Regions from separate parts of the Enterocloster bolteae genome, predicted to be linked through region 2. Evidence: a T-box and tRNA genes for the amino acid it is inferred to sense, from the RefSeq annotation. Region 2 holds a T-box; the other regions hold tRNA genes.
The links. The T-box of region 2 lies ahead of proS (proline--tRNA ligase). A T-box ahead of a tRNA ligase gene usually reads a tRNA of that ligase, here a tRNA-Pro.
Positions count from the first base shown of each region.

Region 1: it has a tRNA-Pro gene. The T-box ahead of proS (proline--tRNA ligase) is inferred to sense a tRNA for this amino acid. The anticodon was not compared.
Region 3: it has a tRNA-Pro gene. The T-box ahead of proS (proline--tRNA ligase) is inferred to sense a tRNA for this amino acid. The anticodon was not compared.

Region 1 covers NZ_CP022464.2:5,547,204-5,552,929, forward strand. Annotated here, with positions in the region: rRNA gene CGC65_RS25690 (16S ribosomal RNA) at 1-1,148, opposite strand, end outside; gene CGC65_RS25695 (MBL fold metallo-hydrolase) at 1,524-2,384, opposite strand; gene CGC65_RS25700 (DUF1330 domain-containing protein) at 2,381-2,722, opposite strand; gene CGC65_RS25705 (TetR/AcrR family transcriptional regulator) at 2,804-3,379, opposite strand; gene CGC65_RS25710 (hypothetical protein) at 3,451-4,287, opposite strand; tRNA gene CGC65_RS25715 (tRNA-Gly) at 4,493-4,564, opposite strand; tRNA gene CGC65_RS25720 (tRNA-Pro) at 4,592-4,666, opposite strand; rRNA gene CGC65_RS25725 (23S ribosomal RNA) at 4,783-5,726, opposite strand, start outside.
Region 2 covers NZ_CP022464.2:562,422-568,147, forward strand. Annotated here, with positions in the region: gene CGC65_RS02740 (ABC transporter permease) at 1-322, shown strand, start outside; gene CGC65_RS02745 (substrate-binding domain-containing protein) at 487-1,527, shown strand; gene CGC65_RS02750 (AI-2E family transporter) at 1,598-2,707, shown strand; gene CGC65_RS02755 (hypothetical protein) at 2,841-3,077, shown strand; T-box leader at 3,224-3,442, shown strand; gene proS (proline--tRNA ligase) at 3,532-4,971, shown strand; gene CGC65_RS02765 (CCA tRNA nucleotidyltransferase) at 5,163-5,726, shown strand, end outside.
Region 3 covers NZ_CP022464.2:1,047,911-1,053,636, reverse strand. Annotated here, with positions in the region: gene CGC65_RS04945 (PTS system mannose/fructose/sorbose family transporter subunit IID) at 1-1,123, opposite strand, end outside; gene CGC65_RS04940 (PTS sugar transporter subunit IIB) at 1,161-1,637, opposite strand; gene CGC65_RS04935 (PTS sugar transporter subunit IIA) at 1,718-2,122, opposite strand; gene CGC65_RS04930 (BglG family transcription antiterminator) at 2,124-4,013, opposite strand; tRNA gene CGC65_RS04920 (tRNA-Gly) at 4,545-4,615, opposite strand; tRNA gene CGC65_RS04915 (tRNA-Pro) at 4,648-4,722, opposite strand; gene CGC65_RS04910 (metallophosphoesterase family protein) at 4,812-5,312, opposite strand; gene rdgB (RdgB/HAM1 family non-canonical purine NTP pyrophosphatase) at 5,332-5,726, opposite strand, start outside.

The DNA.
Region 1 (5,726 bases), 1.6 Mb from region 2:
CAGTCTCCCTAGAGTGCCCAGCTTTACCTGCTGGCTACTAAGGATAAGGGTTGCGCTCGTTGCGGGACTTAACCCAACATCTCACGACACGAGCTGACGACAACCATGCACCACCTGTCTCTCTTGCCCCGAAGGGAAGGCGCCGTTACACGCCGGTCAAGAGGATGTCAAGACTTGGTAAGGTTCTTCGCGTTGCTTCGAATTAAACCACATGCTCCACCGCTTGTGCGGGTCCCCGTCAATTCCTTTGAGTTTCATTCTTGCGAACGTACTCCCCAGGTGGAATGCTTACTGCGTTTGCGACGGCACCGAAGGGCTTTGCCCCCCAACACCTAGCATTCATCGTTTACGGCGTGGACTACCAGGGTATCTAATCCTGTTTGCTCCCCACGCTTTCGAGCCTCAACGTCAGTTATCGTCCAGTAAGCCGCCTTCGCCACTGGTGTTCCTCCTAATATCTACGCATTTCACCGCTACACTAGGAATTCCACTTACCTCTCCGACACTCTAGCAAAACAGTTTCCAAAGCAGTCCCAGGGTTGAGCCCTGGGTTTTCACTTCAGACTTGCTTCGCCGTCTACGCTCCCTTTACACCCAGTAAATCCGGATAACGCTTGCCCCCTACGTATTACCGCGGCTGCTGGCACGTAGTTAGCCGGGGCTTCTTAGTCAGGTACCGTCATTTTCTTCCCTGCTGATAGAGCTTTACATACCGAAATACTTCTTCACTCACGCGGCGTCGCTGCATCAGGCTTTCGCCCATTGTGCAATATTCCCCACTGCTGCCTCCCGTAGGAGTTTGGGCCGTGTCTCAGTCCCAATGTGGCCGGTCACCCTCTCAGGTCGGCTACTGATCGTCGCTTTGGTGGGCCGTTACCCCGCCAACTGGCTAATCAGACGCGGATCCATCTCACACCACCGGAGTTTTTCACACTGTACCATGCGGTACTGTGCGCTTATGCGGTATTAGCAGTCATTTCTAACTGTTATCCCCCAGTGTGAGGCAGGTTATCCACGCGTTACTCACCCGTCCGCCACTCAGTCAATCGAATTCCATCCGAAAACTTCCTTCAATTGCTTCGTTCGACTTGCATGTGTTAGGCACGCCGCCAGCGTTCATCCTGAGCCAGGATCAAACTCTCATGTTTAAAAGTTGATTCCAGGTTTCAGACTACTTAGCTTGGCTAGTTATCTTTAACCTTCATTACTTGGTTTTGTTCTGAATTTTCTCAAATCCAAAGGCCTAAACCAGACCTTTTGTTTTTAGAATTTTCAGGGTTTTACATACTGTCTAATCTTCAATTTTCAAGGTTCTTTGTTGTCGGCTTGTTCAGCAGCAACTTTTATATCTTATCACAGTCGCTTGTGTTTGTCAACAACTTTTTTCATTTTTTTATTTCTTATTCTCTTGCGCTTTTGGTACTCACCGCAGCGCAAGAGATATCTTACCAGATGCTTCAACAAATGTCAACAGGTTTTTTCAACTTTTTTCATTTTTTGCATTTTTCTATATCCAACTTGTTTCAATCCCTATGATTCCCCTGGTTTAACCGGCTTAAATCCGACATGACAGAACGCATAAACAAGGGATTCTTTTTATATTCAGCCATATTACATGCCTCGCATATCAGCTCAAACAGCCTCTGAGTACTTTCTTTCCCCATACCTCCTCTGTATCCTTCTGTACACCTCCTGATCTTGGATATCCTTGAGAGTCCTTCATGAATCATGGCTATCCCTGTTCTTTTGTCATAAACCTTATCCCACGCTGGACAATACACATCAACTTCCTCCAATCGTTCCAGACGCTTTAATGTTTCCTCACTGGCATGAGAGTCATCATAAATCAAAACGTCTGATGGCTCCGGTATGGAATCTCCGGTAAAAAGTATTTTCTGCTCCCTGTAATAAAAACACAATGATTCTCTGGAATGGCCGGGTGCGCCTATTACCTGAATGGTAATCCCAGGTTCCAGGCACAGCAGATCCCCGTCAGACAAGATACGGTCCACCGTAACAGAACCATCCACCAGACTATAAAAGCCAGGTATGGGCCGTTTCTCATATTGAAGATCTATATCCTCAATCCAATCCCGCTCTCCCCTGCTGGCATATACGCAGCAGGAATACATTTCCTTTATGGTTTTTAGGGCACCAATATGGTCCGGATGGGAATGGGTCAACAGTACAGCATTTATATTTTCTCTGTTTTTTCCAATTTTATGTATATATTCCTCAATTTTTTTATCACATCCTTTTACCCCTGCGTCAACCAGGTAACATCCTTTCTTTCCTGTTATGATATACACATAGACATATCTTGTGATTTCAGGTGTAATATTAAACTGAACGCGCAGCTGATGAACTCTGTCATTTATCTTCATTCCATTCTCCTCTCTCTCTTACCACTGTTATCCCCATACATCTCCTCTGCCGTGACAATAATGGCCTGGCTGTCCACTGTATTTTCCCTTTTACTCATGATTTTTCTGTATTTCTCTGAGGAAAAACACCGGTCTATGCTCTCCCTGTCCGGAAACCATATCATAATGAAGCGGTCCGGATGCCAGTCTTTCCCTATATATTCAATCCCTTCGCTCCTCACCACATACCTTCCTCCGTGTTCTTCCACAATAGGCCTGACCCGTTTTATGTAATCGTCATAATCTGCCCGGTCCTTTCCTGGCTCCAGGAAAACAGAAATAATAAAGTAACAGCTCATATCTTCTCCTTTCTACGCAAGTATCCACTTGCATAACTGTTAAAAATAAATGGCACCGTATGGTACCATATATTTATGCATTTACTTGGCCACTCCATGGACAAACGCATCTACCATTTTAATAATATACTCATCTGCTTTCATCTCAGTCAGGCCGCTGCCAAAAGAGGCCTTAAAAAATACAAATCCAAAATTCAACGACAAAAACATCATGGCCATACTCTCGTAATCATCCGATATGAGCTTTCCCTTCTCATACATTTTCCTGAAATATGCCGTAACACCGGTTTTAAAGACCTGGGGAATGGCTAAGATCCCTTCCCTTGTATCCTCCGCCAGCTCTGGTGTACGCAGTCCCAGGGAGAGCTTAACAAATTCCGGCGTGACCTTTTTCATATAAATACGGGCAAATTGGCACAGGTCCTCTGTCAGATTACCCGTCTCAATCATAAAATCATCCGGTTCCAAATCCGGATGCCATCTTTTCTGTCCCATGGCCTGAAGCACAATTTCCTTCTTCCCCTTAAATTTTCTGAAGATAGTACACTCGTTCACCCCGGCACGTTTTGCGATATCCTTTGTAGTGGTAGCTGTATATCCTCTCTCCACTACAAGTTCCATGGCTGCATCTATAATATTCTGTCCTGTCTGGTCCATATCACCCTCCCCAAAGCGCAAGTGTACACTTGCATCATACAATAATCCCATCTCCCTGTCAAGGCTTCCTGTCACAAAAAGGTCAAGCTGTTCATTATTCCCTCCGTATCCAGGGACGATATAGAGCCGCCGAACATAACCATCTGCAGTCTGTCTCCATTGATTCTGGCATAAACCTTCAAAAATCCGGGTATGCCCAGGGAAGATGCATCCATATAGTGATAACTGTACCAGAGTCCGTTTGAAAGCTGACTGGTTGTCTTGGTCTGGGGTGTCCCCAACTCTGCTTCCACAGCTGCGTCCAGTACGCTTTCCTGGTAGGTGTATACCAGGTCTGCATATCCGCCAAAGTCCGCGAGGGATTCTGACATGATGCAGATAAGGCTGCTGCCGTCCACACTGGTCATATATATTCCCCTCTCATCAGAGGAATGAAATACAAATTCTTCGGGAACTGTGAGAAGCACATTACCAATCTGTTTTATTGCGCCGCTGTCCTGGCCCTGCTCTTGCACACCTGTCAGCTCCTGTTGGGGCACCTCTGCCTGTTCCTGCATCTGCGCCTGAACCTCTTGCTGCATCTGCACCACTCCGTCCTCAATCCAGGCCCCCTGCATGTCAACGCTGTACCCATCTGGTGTTTGGGTGTTTTGGAGGCAATAGCCATCCTCATTAAAATAATAGCATCTTCCGTCTATCCAGGACCATTCGCTTTTTACATACGTGCCATCCTCATTCTGATACCACCAGCCGGTATCGTCCTGCCTCCACTGGCCTGCAAACGCGCTCATACTCAAAGCTACAGTGGCCAGCAGCACCGCAATTACCATCATCCAGCATTTTTTCCTACCGGCGGTGCTCTTATCCGCGGCTCTTTTATACACAGCCCTCTTATCCTTTATCTTCATATCAGTTGCCCTCCCTTAGTCTTATACTTCCAATATACTTCTCTTTTCCAGGGACAAGAACCTAAAATCAACTTAAATTATACGTAACAGTTCCATGCGCCGTCCTGAACAGTTACAATTATACTTCTGGATGGAAAATATAAAAACAAAAAAACCGGAGCACCCTGTATCATAAAATCACAAAGCTCCGGTTAAACAACAAAAAAGCGCGAGACGGGATTCGAACCCGCGGCCCCCACCTTGGCAAGGTGGTGCTCCACCCCTGAGCCACTCGCGCATAAATGTTATCATTATATTTTCAAAGTCGGGGTGACAGGATTCGAACCTGCGACCTCCTGGTCCCAAACCAGGCGCTCTAGCCAAGCTGAGCCACACCCCGTCATCACCGTGTACATAAATATATCACAGATGATATTAAATTTCAAGTACTTTTACGTACCCTCAAAACCACATATTGAATTCCGATTGTTTCACAAACCTTTTTCCCTTAACCTTCTGGATAAGCCCTCGACCGATTAGTATTAGTCAGCTCCGTACATTACTGCACTTCCACCTCTAACCTATCTACCTCGTCGTCTTCAAGGGGTCTTACTCGCTTTCGCGATGGGATATCTCATCTTGAGGGGGGCTTCACGCTTAGATGCCTTCAGCGTTTATCCCGTCCAGACTTGGCTACCCTGCCATGGCCTTGGTAGGCCAACAGGTACACCAGCGGTCTGTCCATCCCGGTCCTCTCGTACTAAGGACAGCTCCTCTCAGATATCCTACGCCCGCGCCGGATAGGGACCGAACTGTCTCACGACGTTCTGAACCCAGCTCGCGTACCGCTTTAATGGGCGAACAGCCCAACCCTTGGGACCTGCTACAGCCCCAGGATGCGATGAGCCGACATCGAGGTGCCAAACCACTCCGTCGATGTGAACTCTTGGGAGTGATAAGCCTGTTATCCCCAGGGTAGCTTTTATCCGTTGAGCGATGGCAATCCCACTTTCATACCACCGGATCACTAAGTCCTACTTTCGTACCTGCTCCACCCGTCGGTGTCGCAGTCAAGCTCCCTTATGCCTTTGCACTCTTTGGATGGTTTCCAACCATCCTGAGGGAACCTTTGAGCGCCTCCGATACCCTTTCGGAGGCGACCGCCCCAGTCAAACTCCCCGCCTGACATTGTCCCCCGCCCGGGTCACGGGCGCAGGTTAGAAACCCAATATCGCAAGGGTGGTATCCCAACATTGGCTCCACACAGACTGGCGTCCATGTTTCAAAGCCTCCCACCTATCCTGTACATGCAATACCGAATCCCAGTATCAAACTGGAGTAAAGCTCCATGGGGTCTTTCCGTCCTGGCGCAGGTAACCAGCATCTTCACTGGTATTTCAATTTCACCGGGTGCATTGTTGAGACAGCGCTCAAATCATTACGCCTTTCGTGCGGGTCGG
Region 2 (5,726 bases):
GGCTTATACCCTTAACGGTCTTATGTGCGGCGTTGCAGGCGTGATTCTGACAGCAAGGCTTGGTTCGGCACAGTCCACCAGCGGCACCGGCATTGAGATGGACGCCATTGCTGCTGTTATCCTGGGCGGCACGTCCTTAAGCGGTGGCGTGGGCTTTGTGCTCCCCACTGTGGTGGGCGCCATGATTATGGGTATTATTGATAATATCCTGACGCTTATGAACGTAAATCCTCATGCCACCAACATTGTAAAGGGCGCTGTTATACTGATTGCAGTCCTGGTGGACAAGAAGGTGAAGGATTTGTCGGCTAAGGCAGAATAACAGTTAGAGAACAGAGTTAATACAAATTAGTATAAATACAGAGCAGTAAAACCCGGAAACGGGCCAAAAGGATAAGGTACCTGCGGTTCTGCCGGTTCATCCGGTTTATCCATGAAACGGCGGAACCGTTACAAAATATTTTTTTAAGAAAAGGAGATTGTATTATGAGGAAACAAATTGGGGCAACTGTACTGGCACTGGCAATGGCGTGTTCACTGATGGCCGGATGCAGCTCAGGTTCAGGAGAAACTACCGCAGCAGCCACCACCGAGGCGGCAAAGGAAGAGTCCAAGGAAGAAGCAAAGGATACTTCAGCTGAGGCGGAAAATGCCGGTTCAGAAGAGGGAAGCGGAAAGAAATATGTTATCGGCCTTGCCATGAACACGCAGACCAATCCATTCTTTGTGGATGTTAAGGACGGTGTCCAGAAGGCCGCTGATGAGCACGGTATTGAGCTGTATATTACCGACGCACAGGACGATCCCACCATCCAGATGAAGGACGTGGAGAACCTGATTACAAAGAAGCCAGATGCCATCATTATTGATACTTGTGATTCCGACGCTATCGTATCCTCCATCGAGGCGTGCAACGAGGCAGGAATTCCTGTATTTACCATGGACCGCGAGGCCAACGGCGGCGAGGTTATTTCACACATCGGCTACGACGCTATCAAGTCAGGCCGCATGGCAGGACAGTACCTGGTTGATACATTAGGCGGAAAAGGAAAGATTGTTGAGATTCAGGGCATCATGGGAACCAACGTTGCCCAGAACCGTTCCCAGGGCTTCAACGAAGTGATGAAGGACAACCCGGACATGGAAATCGTGGCTTGCCAGGTGGCTGATTTTGACAGGGCCAAGGGCATGAGCGTTATGGAGAACATTCTTCAGGCCAATCCTGAAATCGACGGACTTTACGCTGCAAATGACGAGATGCTTTTAGGCGCATTGGAGGCAATGGAAGCAGCAGGCAGAACCGATGAAATCGTAAAAATCGGCTGTGACGCCATCGACGACACATTGGATGCAATGAAGGCCGGCAAGGTTGACGCAACCATCGCAGAACCGCCATTCTTCTTAGGCAAGGCCATCCTTAACACTGCCTATGATTATCTGGAAGGCAAGCAGGTTGAGCCTTATGTAATCCTGGACAACCAGCTGGTAACACAGGATACAGTGGACAGCCTGGTAACAAAGGAATAATTTACCGGCATGATTTGTACATAGGAAACAGAATATTTTCCGGTCATCGGCTCATACTATGAGGGTACAAATGAAGTACGAATCAGAAACAGGTGAGTCCATGGAAAAGCCGGGTAAGAAACTGAAGAAATTATTAATTATAACAGGAACCACGGGAGCGGTGTATGCAGGATTTAAATATCTGCTGCCCCTCGTGGCTCCTTTTTTCGTGGGTTATATCCTGGCCCTTTTGCTGCGGCCGTCGGCCAGGTTCCTGTCCTACCGGATGAGGGTTACGGTAAAGGGAAAACGGTACCATATGCCCATCGGCGTCATAGGCGGCGTGGAGTTTCTGGCTGTGCTGTCCGTACTGGGGACGGTGCTCTACAGAGGCGCCCTGAAATTGTGCGCAGAGGGAAAACTGCTTATGGTGCAGCTTCCGGTTTGGCTGGAACAGTTTGATTTGTGGCTCACAGGAAACTGCCACAGGGTGGAGCATGCCATGGGGCTGAGGCCGGGGTGTGTGGCCGACATGGCCGGGGACATGCTCTATCATATGGTAGATACATGCAAGACAGCTGCCATGCCCTTTCTCATGGCTAACTCCATGTCTGTCATCAGCTGTCTGGCAAAAGCCGCCATCGTAAGCCTGGTGGTGTTCCTGGCCGCCATATTAAGCCTGCAGGAAATGGAGGACCTGCGGGACCGCCGGGACCAGTCCGCCTTCCGCAAGGAATTCAATATGATAGGAAGCCGCCTGGTACAGACAGGAAAGGCCTGGTTCAGAAGCCAGGGAATCATTCTTTTTATTACTACAGGGCTGTGTATCGGGGGAATGTTCCTGATTCGCAATCCTTATTATATCATGGCAGGTATTGGTATCGGTATACTGGATGCACTCCCTATATTTGGAACCGGCACGGTGCTGATACCCTGGGCTGTCTTTCGGCTGGCTGTAGGGGACTGGAAACAGGCACTGGTACTCACAGCCATTTATCTGGTGTGTTATTTTGTGCGTCAGATTCTGGAGGTTCGGATGATGGGCGGACAGGTGGGGCTGTCTCCCCTTGAGACGCTGGCGTCTGTGTATGTGGGATTGGAGTTATTCGGATTTTTTGGATTTATACTGGGGCCGCTGGGTTTGCTGCTGATTGAGGATATGGTGGAGGCGTGGACGAAGGAGGAAGAAACTGAGACATAGGGGAATAGGGATCAGATAGAAACTGGAAATAGGCCATCTATGACGGATTGTATGCCATCTGTGCCAAAAAGGAACAATTAAGGATTGGGAGTGATATAGTTGGCTCATCAAATGAAAGAAAGGAGTCACAATTATGATTCAGGCACAAGCACACATCAATCAGCTTCCCAATGGAGATTTTGAACTGACAGCATGCAGTTATCTCTCCACAACCGGAGCAAACGTAGATTTAATGAGAGGAGCCAGTAGAATAAAGCTTGACATTGCCAATAACTCAACCATGGCAATGGCGGAGGACTTTGTTAGGGAAATGGTGAAAAAATCCCTGGAAGGTCCTGATAAGGGACAGCCCATGCTGATTGAATTTTAGGGTAAGATACTTCCTGTCTCCTAAAGGTAAAAAGGGGGAAAGGTGTTATCCGTCCGCCGCAGAAGCGTTATATGGCGATTCTGTGGTTGACAAAGTCCGGAAACTGACGTAAAATCATTCTTACATAAAGAAATGACCAATTCATAGATATGACATGGAAAGGGAACAGTAAGCGTGATTGCACGTCACAGAGAGAGGGCCGCAGGTGAGAGGTCCTTACGGTTGGCAGATGCTGAACCCACCCTGGAGTCCTGTATGATGAATGCAGCGTATGTCCGGCGTTAACGGATGATGAGAGAACCATAAGGGCGGCTTAAGCCCGAAGGTTAATAAGGGTGGTACCGCCGAGTCATTCGGTCCCTTGTGCACACGGCACAGGGGATTGGATGGCTCTTTTTATTTCATAATGAAAGATATGCAAGGGTCAATGTAAATAACGAAAAGGAGAAGAATCATGGCAGACAACAAGAAAATGGTAGAGGCCATCACATCCATGGATGAGGATTTCGCCCAGTGGTATACGGATGTGGTAAAGAAGGCGGAGCTTTGCGATTATGCCAGCGTCAAGGGATGCATGGTGATTAAGCCGGCCGGCTACGCAATCTGGGAAAACATCCAGAAGGAGATGGACAGAAGGTTTAAGGAGACAGGGGTGCAGAACGTATACATGCCCATCTTTATACCGGAGAGTCTGTTAGAGAAGGAAAAGGACCATGTGGAGGGATTTGCGCCTGAGGTGGCATGGGTGACCCACGGAGGACTGGAGGAACTTCAGGAGCGTATGTGCGTAAGGCCTACCTCTGAGACCCTGTTCTGTGATTTTTACGCAAAGGATATCCATTCCTACCGCGACCTTCCCAGAGTCTATAACCAGTGGTGTTCTGTTGTGCGCTGGGAAAAGACCACACGTCCGTTTTTACGCTCCAGGGAATTCCTGTGGCAGGAGGGCCACACGGCCCATGCGTCAGCCGAGGAGGCCGAGGCCAGAACAATCCAGATGCTGAACCTGTATGCCGACTTCTGTGAGGAGGTGCTGGCTATTCCTGTCATCAAGGGACAGAAAACCGATAAGGAGAAGTTTGCCGGAGCAGAGGCAACCTACACCATAGAATCCCTGATGCACGACGGAAAAGCCCTGCAGTCAGGTACCAGCCATAACTTTGGCGATGGATTTGCAAAGGCATTTGACATCCAGTTCACGGACAAGGATAATACATTAAAGTATGTACACCAGACATCCTGGGGTGTGAGCACCCGTATCATCGGCGCCATCATCATGGTGCACGGCGATGACAACGGTCTGGTGCTGCCTCCGAGAATTGCGCCGGTCCAGATTATGGTGGTGCCGGTACAGCAGCAGAAGGAAGGCGTGCTGGATAAGGCATATGAGCTGAAGGAGCGCCTTACAAAGGCAGGATACGCTGTAAAGGTGGATGATACGGACAAGAGCCCGGGCTGGAAGTTCGCTGACTGCGAGATGCGCGGCGTGCCCCTTCGCGTGGAGATAGGGCCAAAGGATATAGAGAAGAACCAGGCTGTGCTGGTGCGCAGGGATAACCATGAGAAGAGCTTTGTATCCCTGGATGAGCTGGAGGCAAGAGCAGGTGAAATGCTGGATACCATCCATGACGCCATGCTGGAGAAGGCAAGGAAGCACAGGGATGCCCACACTTACACAGCTGCAGGCTGGGATGAATTCGTGGATACTGTCAACAACAAGCCCGGCTTTGTAAAAGCCATGTGGTGCGGCTGCCTGGAGTGTGAGGAGAAAATCAAGGAGGTGGCCGGAGCCACATCCAGATGCATACCCTTTGAGCAGGAGAAATTGTCCGATCAATGTGTTTGCTGCGGGAAACCGGCGAAGAAGATGGTTTATTGGGGCAAGGCGTACTAAAGATGTGTATAGAAACGGCAGATGCGGGACTGGACCTGTATCTGCCGTTTTTTATATACGAAGAATATATGGTTAATATGGTTATAATACGCGGTTAAAAATATTTCTGGAAAAGCACAGGAAAAACTGATAAAATAAGACCGTGGCAATGTCAATCATTAAACGGATATAGTATGAGGAAGCAGACAGACATGGAAATCAGAATCCCGGCTCCCGCAGAGGAGATTATTAATAAACTGAATGAACACGGATACGAGGCATACGTGGTAGGCGGATGCGTCAGGGATATGCTTTTGGGCAGGGAGCCGGGGGACTGGGATATTACCACCAGCGCTCTGCCGGAGCAGGTAAAGGAGGTATTCCGGCGCACTGTGGATACCGGCATACAGCACGGCACCGTGACTGTGATGATGGGGAAGGAAGGGTATGAAGTAACTACTTACCGCATTGACGGAGAGTACTCTGACGGACGCCATCCCAACAGCGTGGAGTTCACTCCGGATTTGGTGGAGGATTTAAAACGCCGGGATTTTACCATCAATGCAATGGCTTATAACAGTCATACGGGATTTGTGGATAAATTCGGAGGTGTGGAGGATTTGGAGAAGGGCATCATCCGGTGCGTGGGGGAACCCATGGACCGCTTTACGGAGGATGCTCTCAGAATCCTCCGGGCTATCCGTTTTTCGGCCCAATTGGGATTCTCCATAGAGGAGCGCACCTATGAGGCTATTAAGGTAATTGCGCCTAACATG
Region 3 (5,726 bases), 490 kb from region 2:
CGATGCCTGCCAGCGGTCCCATAAGACCGGATTTAATGGATGTGATGGTATCCCCTGTAATCTCCTCAGAGCCCTGGGCCCTCTTTTCCTCCAGAGCAGCGGTCAGGCCAATGATACAGGCCCCCCACTGAGGCTCCGTGTTAAAGAACTGCATATGGTTCTGCATCAGTTCCGCGCGTTTTCCTTGGTTATCCGGGTAGAGTTTATTGATGACAGGCACCATGGCGTGACAGAAACCGGTTCCCTGCATCCTCTCATAATTATAGTTAGCCTGATTGAACATAATCCACCGGAGCCAGGATTTGCGTATTGTCTTCTTGTCCAAAAGTACATACTTGTTCTCATTATTTCCCTCTGCCCCAAACAGGCTGCCGCCCATGGCGCTCAGCTTATGGCCTTTTAACTGCATATAAATCAGGGTGAATACAACAGCTGAAAATCCCAGAGATATCATATCCAGCCCAAAATACTGGACCAGAAGGAACCCGAAGAAAAAGAATACCACGGACTCACCCTTAAATATGGATTTTAAGGTCAGGGCAATACCTACTGCGGGAAGCATGCCGCCGATGGTGGTAAGGACGCCCACTATGTTTTCTCCCAAAAACTGGATGACAGACTTAAGATAATCTGTCCCAAAATATACCATCAGGAAACAGGGTATAAAGGACATCAGAAACAGCAGCAGCTGGGGCAGCACGATATTGGGTATCCAATAGTACCTGGTGTCCCCCTTTGCCGACATTTTTTCCGCTACCCGGACCCAGGCCGTATTGACCGTCATCTTCACCACCCATATGATGGTTCCCAGCAGTCCCACAGGAACTGCCAGAGCCATGGCTGTCTCCACAGGAAGATTGCCCGTAATGGCAATGGTGGTGCCCACCACGCCGGCCAGACAGATATCACCGGGAAGGGCTCCGCCGGCTCCGATGAATCCCAGATAAAGAATGTTAATCTGGGCTCCCACCATGGCGCCCTTTACAGGGTCTCCCAGGATAACGCCGGCCAGGAAGCCGGAAACAAGGGGCCTCATGACGGTCCACCAGTTTACACCCAGAACAAATGCACTATTTCCCCAAAAGTATAACAATGACAATAATGTGGCTGTTAAGATACTCATATGCTACCTCCTCCAAATCAAATTCTGGCCTGCTTCACTAAAACAGGCTTCTGATGTTAACGGCCTTATCATTCGGAACCAGCTGATAAAAGATTTCCACTCCCCCTTCCACAATCCGTTTAAAGCATTCAACCTCCTCACCGCTTGCCGACACATTCCTGTTAAAGGTCTTCCGGCCGTTCTTGGCCCCCATGCCGCCCAGAATCACCTTCTTTATTTCAATCCCCTCTTTGAGAAGTGATTCTATGATTTCCGGAACCTTCACAAGTATCAGAAAATTCTCTCCCTTCACCGGCTCCTCCTTCAGGAACTCCCGGGCTTCGGATACCGACTGTATCAGCACCTCCACCCCCATGGGAGCCGCTGCCTTGTAGATGCGCTCCATCAGCCGGTTCTGGGAAAGCTCGTCATCAATAATGAGTATCTTATTGATTGGATACTGCTTAATCCAGGCAGTCACTACCTGGCCATGAATCAGCCTGTCGTCAATTCTTGTCAAAACAATGTTTTTCATATGCTTTTGCTCCTTTCCTATCTGTGTCAGTCTGCGCTTATCAGTATCAGCCAGCGCTTGTCTGTATCAGCCCGTGCTTGTCAGCTCATCTGCAGCAGAACGTGGCTGTCTACAATCCCTTCCTTGGCCGTGTCCACCAATCCTGCGAAACTTCTGCTGTTTCCGTCCAGCAGACGGCGGTTGATGGCCTCTATCAGCAAAGGGAGGTTGGTACCCGTGATGTGTGTAAAGGAACATTCCTCCTCCAGCTGAATCATGGTGTTAAACGGCGTTCCGTACATCAGATCCGTAAGCACCAGGACTTCCTGGCCTGAATCATTGGAGCGCCGGATGGATTGCTCCACTCCGTTTCTCATCTCCTCCAGATTGCACCCCGGCTCCACACAGTAAGTCTCGATATCAGGCTGGTTGCCCAGGATGAGCCGCGATGTCCTTACCAGGCTTTCGGCCAGTGAACCGTGTGTGAAAACAATGATTTTATACATATTATCTCCCCTCCGTAATGATATTCTGTATGAATTCCGTCATGGCCCAATCCGGGCAATTGTCCATGAGATAGACCATTTTCGACGCAAAAAGCATAAAATCCCAATTGGACATATCCATAATCACTTTATCCAGCTTCTTTTGCAGCAAATCCGTCACAAACTGACAGCGGTTAATGCCCGCCTCATTATGGACATAGACAAACTCCACTTCCTTTAATGCAGTGACCTTTAAAAATCCTGTCACAGGAATCTCCATCGGCTTCCGGTTCCGCACTTCTACGGCACATCCGATATCGTACAGGTCATTCCTGGCTCTCATAAGTTCCCGCAAATACAAATCCTCCCTGTGGCGGCATGATTTCAGCAGATTGTTGATGGCCGAGCAGTCCTTCTCATCCAGCAGAGGCGAGATAAGCGCATAGGGTATCACATGTTCCCTGCTCCCCAGGGGCACCGTAGATAAAATCAAATCATATTGTTTTTGGGACATTTCCAGAAAATGATTGTAGTCACTGCTCACCACAGTCCATTGAGGATAATTCTGGGATAATTTATGCTTCAGGATATTGGTGATGCTGTTTGACATGTTGGAAACCAGTATCACATCCATTTTCTCCTCATCAGCCAGCAGCTCGCCCTGAATGTACAGCATCAGATAACAAATCTCATCAAAACTTATCTCCGGCAGCCTGAACTTTTCCGTCAGTATTCTGCATATAATCTGACATACATTGATGGTACCCTTATAATTTTCAAGCAGTATGTCTATGATTGGATTCCTGGCCGGGGTGCTGGATGCAGCCCGGTTCAGCATCAGCGTAATATGGGATATCACGTTCACATAAAATGTTGATTTTGTTCTCAGATTGATTCCTGTAATCACAGAAAACGCATCAATAAAATCTTCACCGAAGGCCACTGCCGTTTTCCTGGATTCTTCCTCCGGCAGTTCCTTCTGCATCAGGAAATTCCCAAGATGGGTGGCGGCCAGAACATTATAAATATGTGAAGTTTCGGATACAGACAGCGTATACCGGTAAGAACCGCTCAGACGGGAGGCCAGCTCAAACGCAATGGCATCCAGGGGATCCCTCTCCTGTTTCCGGTAATTGCTTTTTAAGACCGGCTCCATGAGAAACCCATTTCTCACCCTGTAAATCATCACTAGCAGGTTCACGGAAAATTCCATGTATTCCCGCTCGTCAAACCTGTAACCGGCAGACGTCTCAATGTGTTTTATGAGTCCTTCCACAAAATTCAGGTCTTCCTCCGTAAAGATGTCCAGAATCGTCATCAGCGTTTCCGACTCAAACATGCCTGTGGCGGCCGGATTGCCTCTGGTATTGGCATTTATATTATTGTCCAGAATATACAGCAGCAGTTCCGCCAGGGCCTTGCGCAGACAGCTCTCTGTTCCCTCTACCGATGTCCCCCCATGTCCCTGGATGATTCTCAATTCATGCTTTCCGGCAAAAGGCACAAGGGCTTTCAGATCCCCGGCTATGCTGCTCTTGCTTACATAATATTTGTAGGCAAGTCCGGACAGCGAGGTGGCCTCATCCGAATAGAGCAGAAGGTTCAGGGCGATATCCATTCTTCTGGACAATTGGTTCCAGGACCTGGATAATGCGCCGGAATCCATAAGTTCCATCATATAAGCTGAATTCATCAGCCTTTCCCGCTCCTCCTCATTGATTTCAAGCCTGATTCCGGTTCCGGGCCGGCTCTCAATGACTCCGTTATAGGACGCCAGAATCTCATTAACTCCGTGAATCATTCTGCGCAGCGTCTTGTCCGATACATCCATTCTCCCTGCGTAGAAGCCCACGGGCAGATACTCTTCATGTTCCAGCAAAAGTCTCAGAAATGCAATCTGTCTTGAATTCACGTCTTATCCTCTCCATACCTCCCAGGTGCCTTTTGATAGCTTGATTATAGCAAGTGCAGCTGAGGATTGTTAGTTTTACGGTTTCCTTAATTTGACCGGAACCATGTGGACAAAACTGTACATACATTTGAACATAATGACGTGCCTGTATCTCATGTTCCGGTGAATATCTGCCTATTGTACCACGACAGCCTTTGTAATATAAGGTGGGGGAAAATCAGCCCGGAACCGGGCGGGGCGGGCAGGATGGGCGGAATGGCTGAGATGGCCGGGCGGAATAGCCGGGATGGTGAGCGGGGATGGCCGGGATGGCCGGGCGGGTGAGCCGGGATGGCCGGGCGGGTGAGCCGGGATGGCCGGGCGGGTGAGCCGGGATGGCCGGGCGGGTGAGCCGGGATGGCCAGGCGGGCGGGATAACCCGGATGGTATCAGTTCAGTGGGAAATGGAACCGTGTATAATAGAATGTGCACAAGGTGGCGGCACGAAAAAAGGAAGCCCTGATACAAAAGGCTTCCCAGACAAAAAAATAGAGCAGGTGATGGGAATCGAACCCACGTATCTAGCTTGGAAGGCTAGTGTTCTACCATTGAACTACACCTGCATGAAATATGAAATCAATCTATTTAATTATAATCGGGGTGACAGGATTCGAACCTGCGACCTCCTGGTCCCAAACCAGGCGCTCTAGCCAAGCTGAGCCACACCCCGGCGCCGGCATAATATAACCTGTCATCCAATCCCGTCTCTCGACGCAAGGATTATTATATACTATGCCTTCCCAAATGTCAACAAAAATTCTACAGAAAATTCAGCGAAAAATGAGCCTCCCCCTCTTTGTCAATCTCCATGAGCATGAAAGAGGGCTTATGTCCGTCCTGGCGGGGATAGGACAGGCTTCCCGGATTCAGCACAATCAAATCCTTATCCCCTTCTTTTTTCTCCACCTCATAGAAGGGCCTGTGGGTATGCCCGAACATAACGATATCGAAACCTCTGGCTCTGGCCTCCTGCTTCAGGTACTCAGCTCCCACAGAGACATTATAGTAATGTCCGTGGGTCAGAAGGGTCTTATACCTTCCAATCATCAGTTCCTTCTCTTTATCCAGGCATGAGAAAAAGTCATTGTTTCCCAAAATTATCTCTAAATCGCAGTCTTCATTGACCCAGGTGGCAATGGCATGTTCACTTCCCTCTGCGTCTCCCAAATGAATCAGCATATCAAGCGGTCCGGTACGCCGGATTACCTCTTTTAGATTTTCATCCCTTCTGTGGGTGTCACTGACAATTAATATCCTCATCCTTCGTCCTCTCCATCTCTTACTTAAGCACACCTTCCAGGGCTTCCTTCATGGCCCTTAATGCCTTCCCCCTGTGGCTGATTTCATTCTTTTGGTCCATGGTGATTTCAGCGGATGTCTTGCCGAACTCAGGCAGATAGAGAATGGGATCATACCCGAAACCGCCCTCCCCAGCCGGCTCACCGGCGATAAGCCCCTCCATCACAGCCTCTGTGTGGAGTACCTGGCCGTCCGGCAGCATGGCCGCGATATTGCACACAAACCTGGCGCTGCGCTCCTGGCCCCCAGCCTCCTTAAGACGCTCTATGATACTCCGGTTCTTAACTGCATAGGGCGTATCTTCTCCCAGATACCGGGCAGAGTAGATACCGGGCTCCCCGCCGATATAATCCACCTCCAGGCCGGAGTCATCTG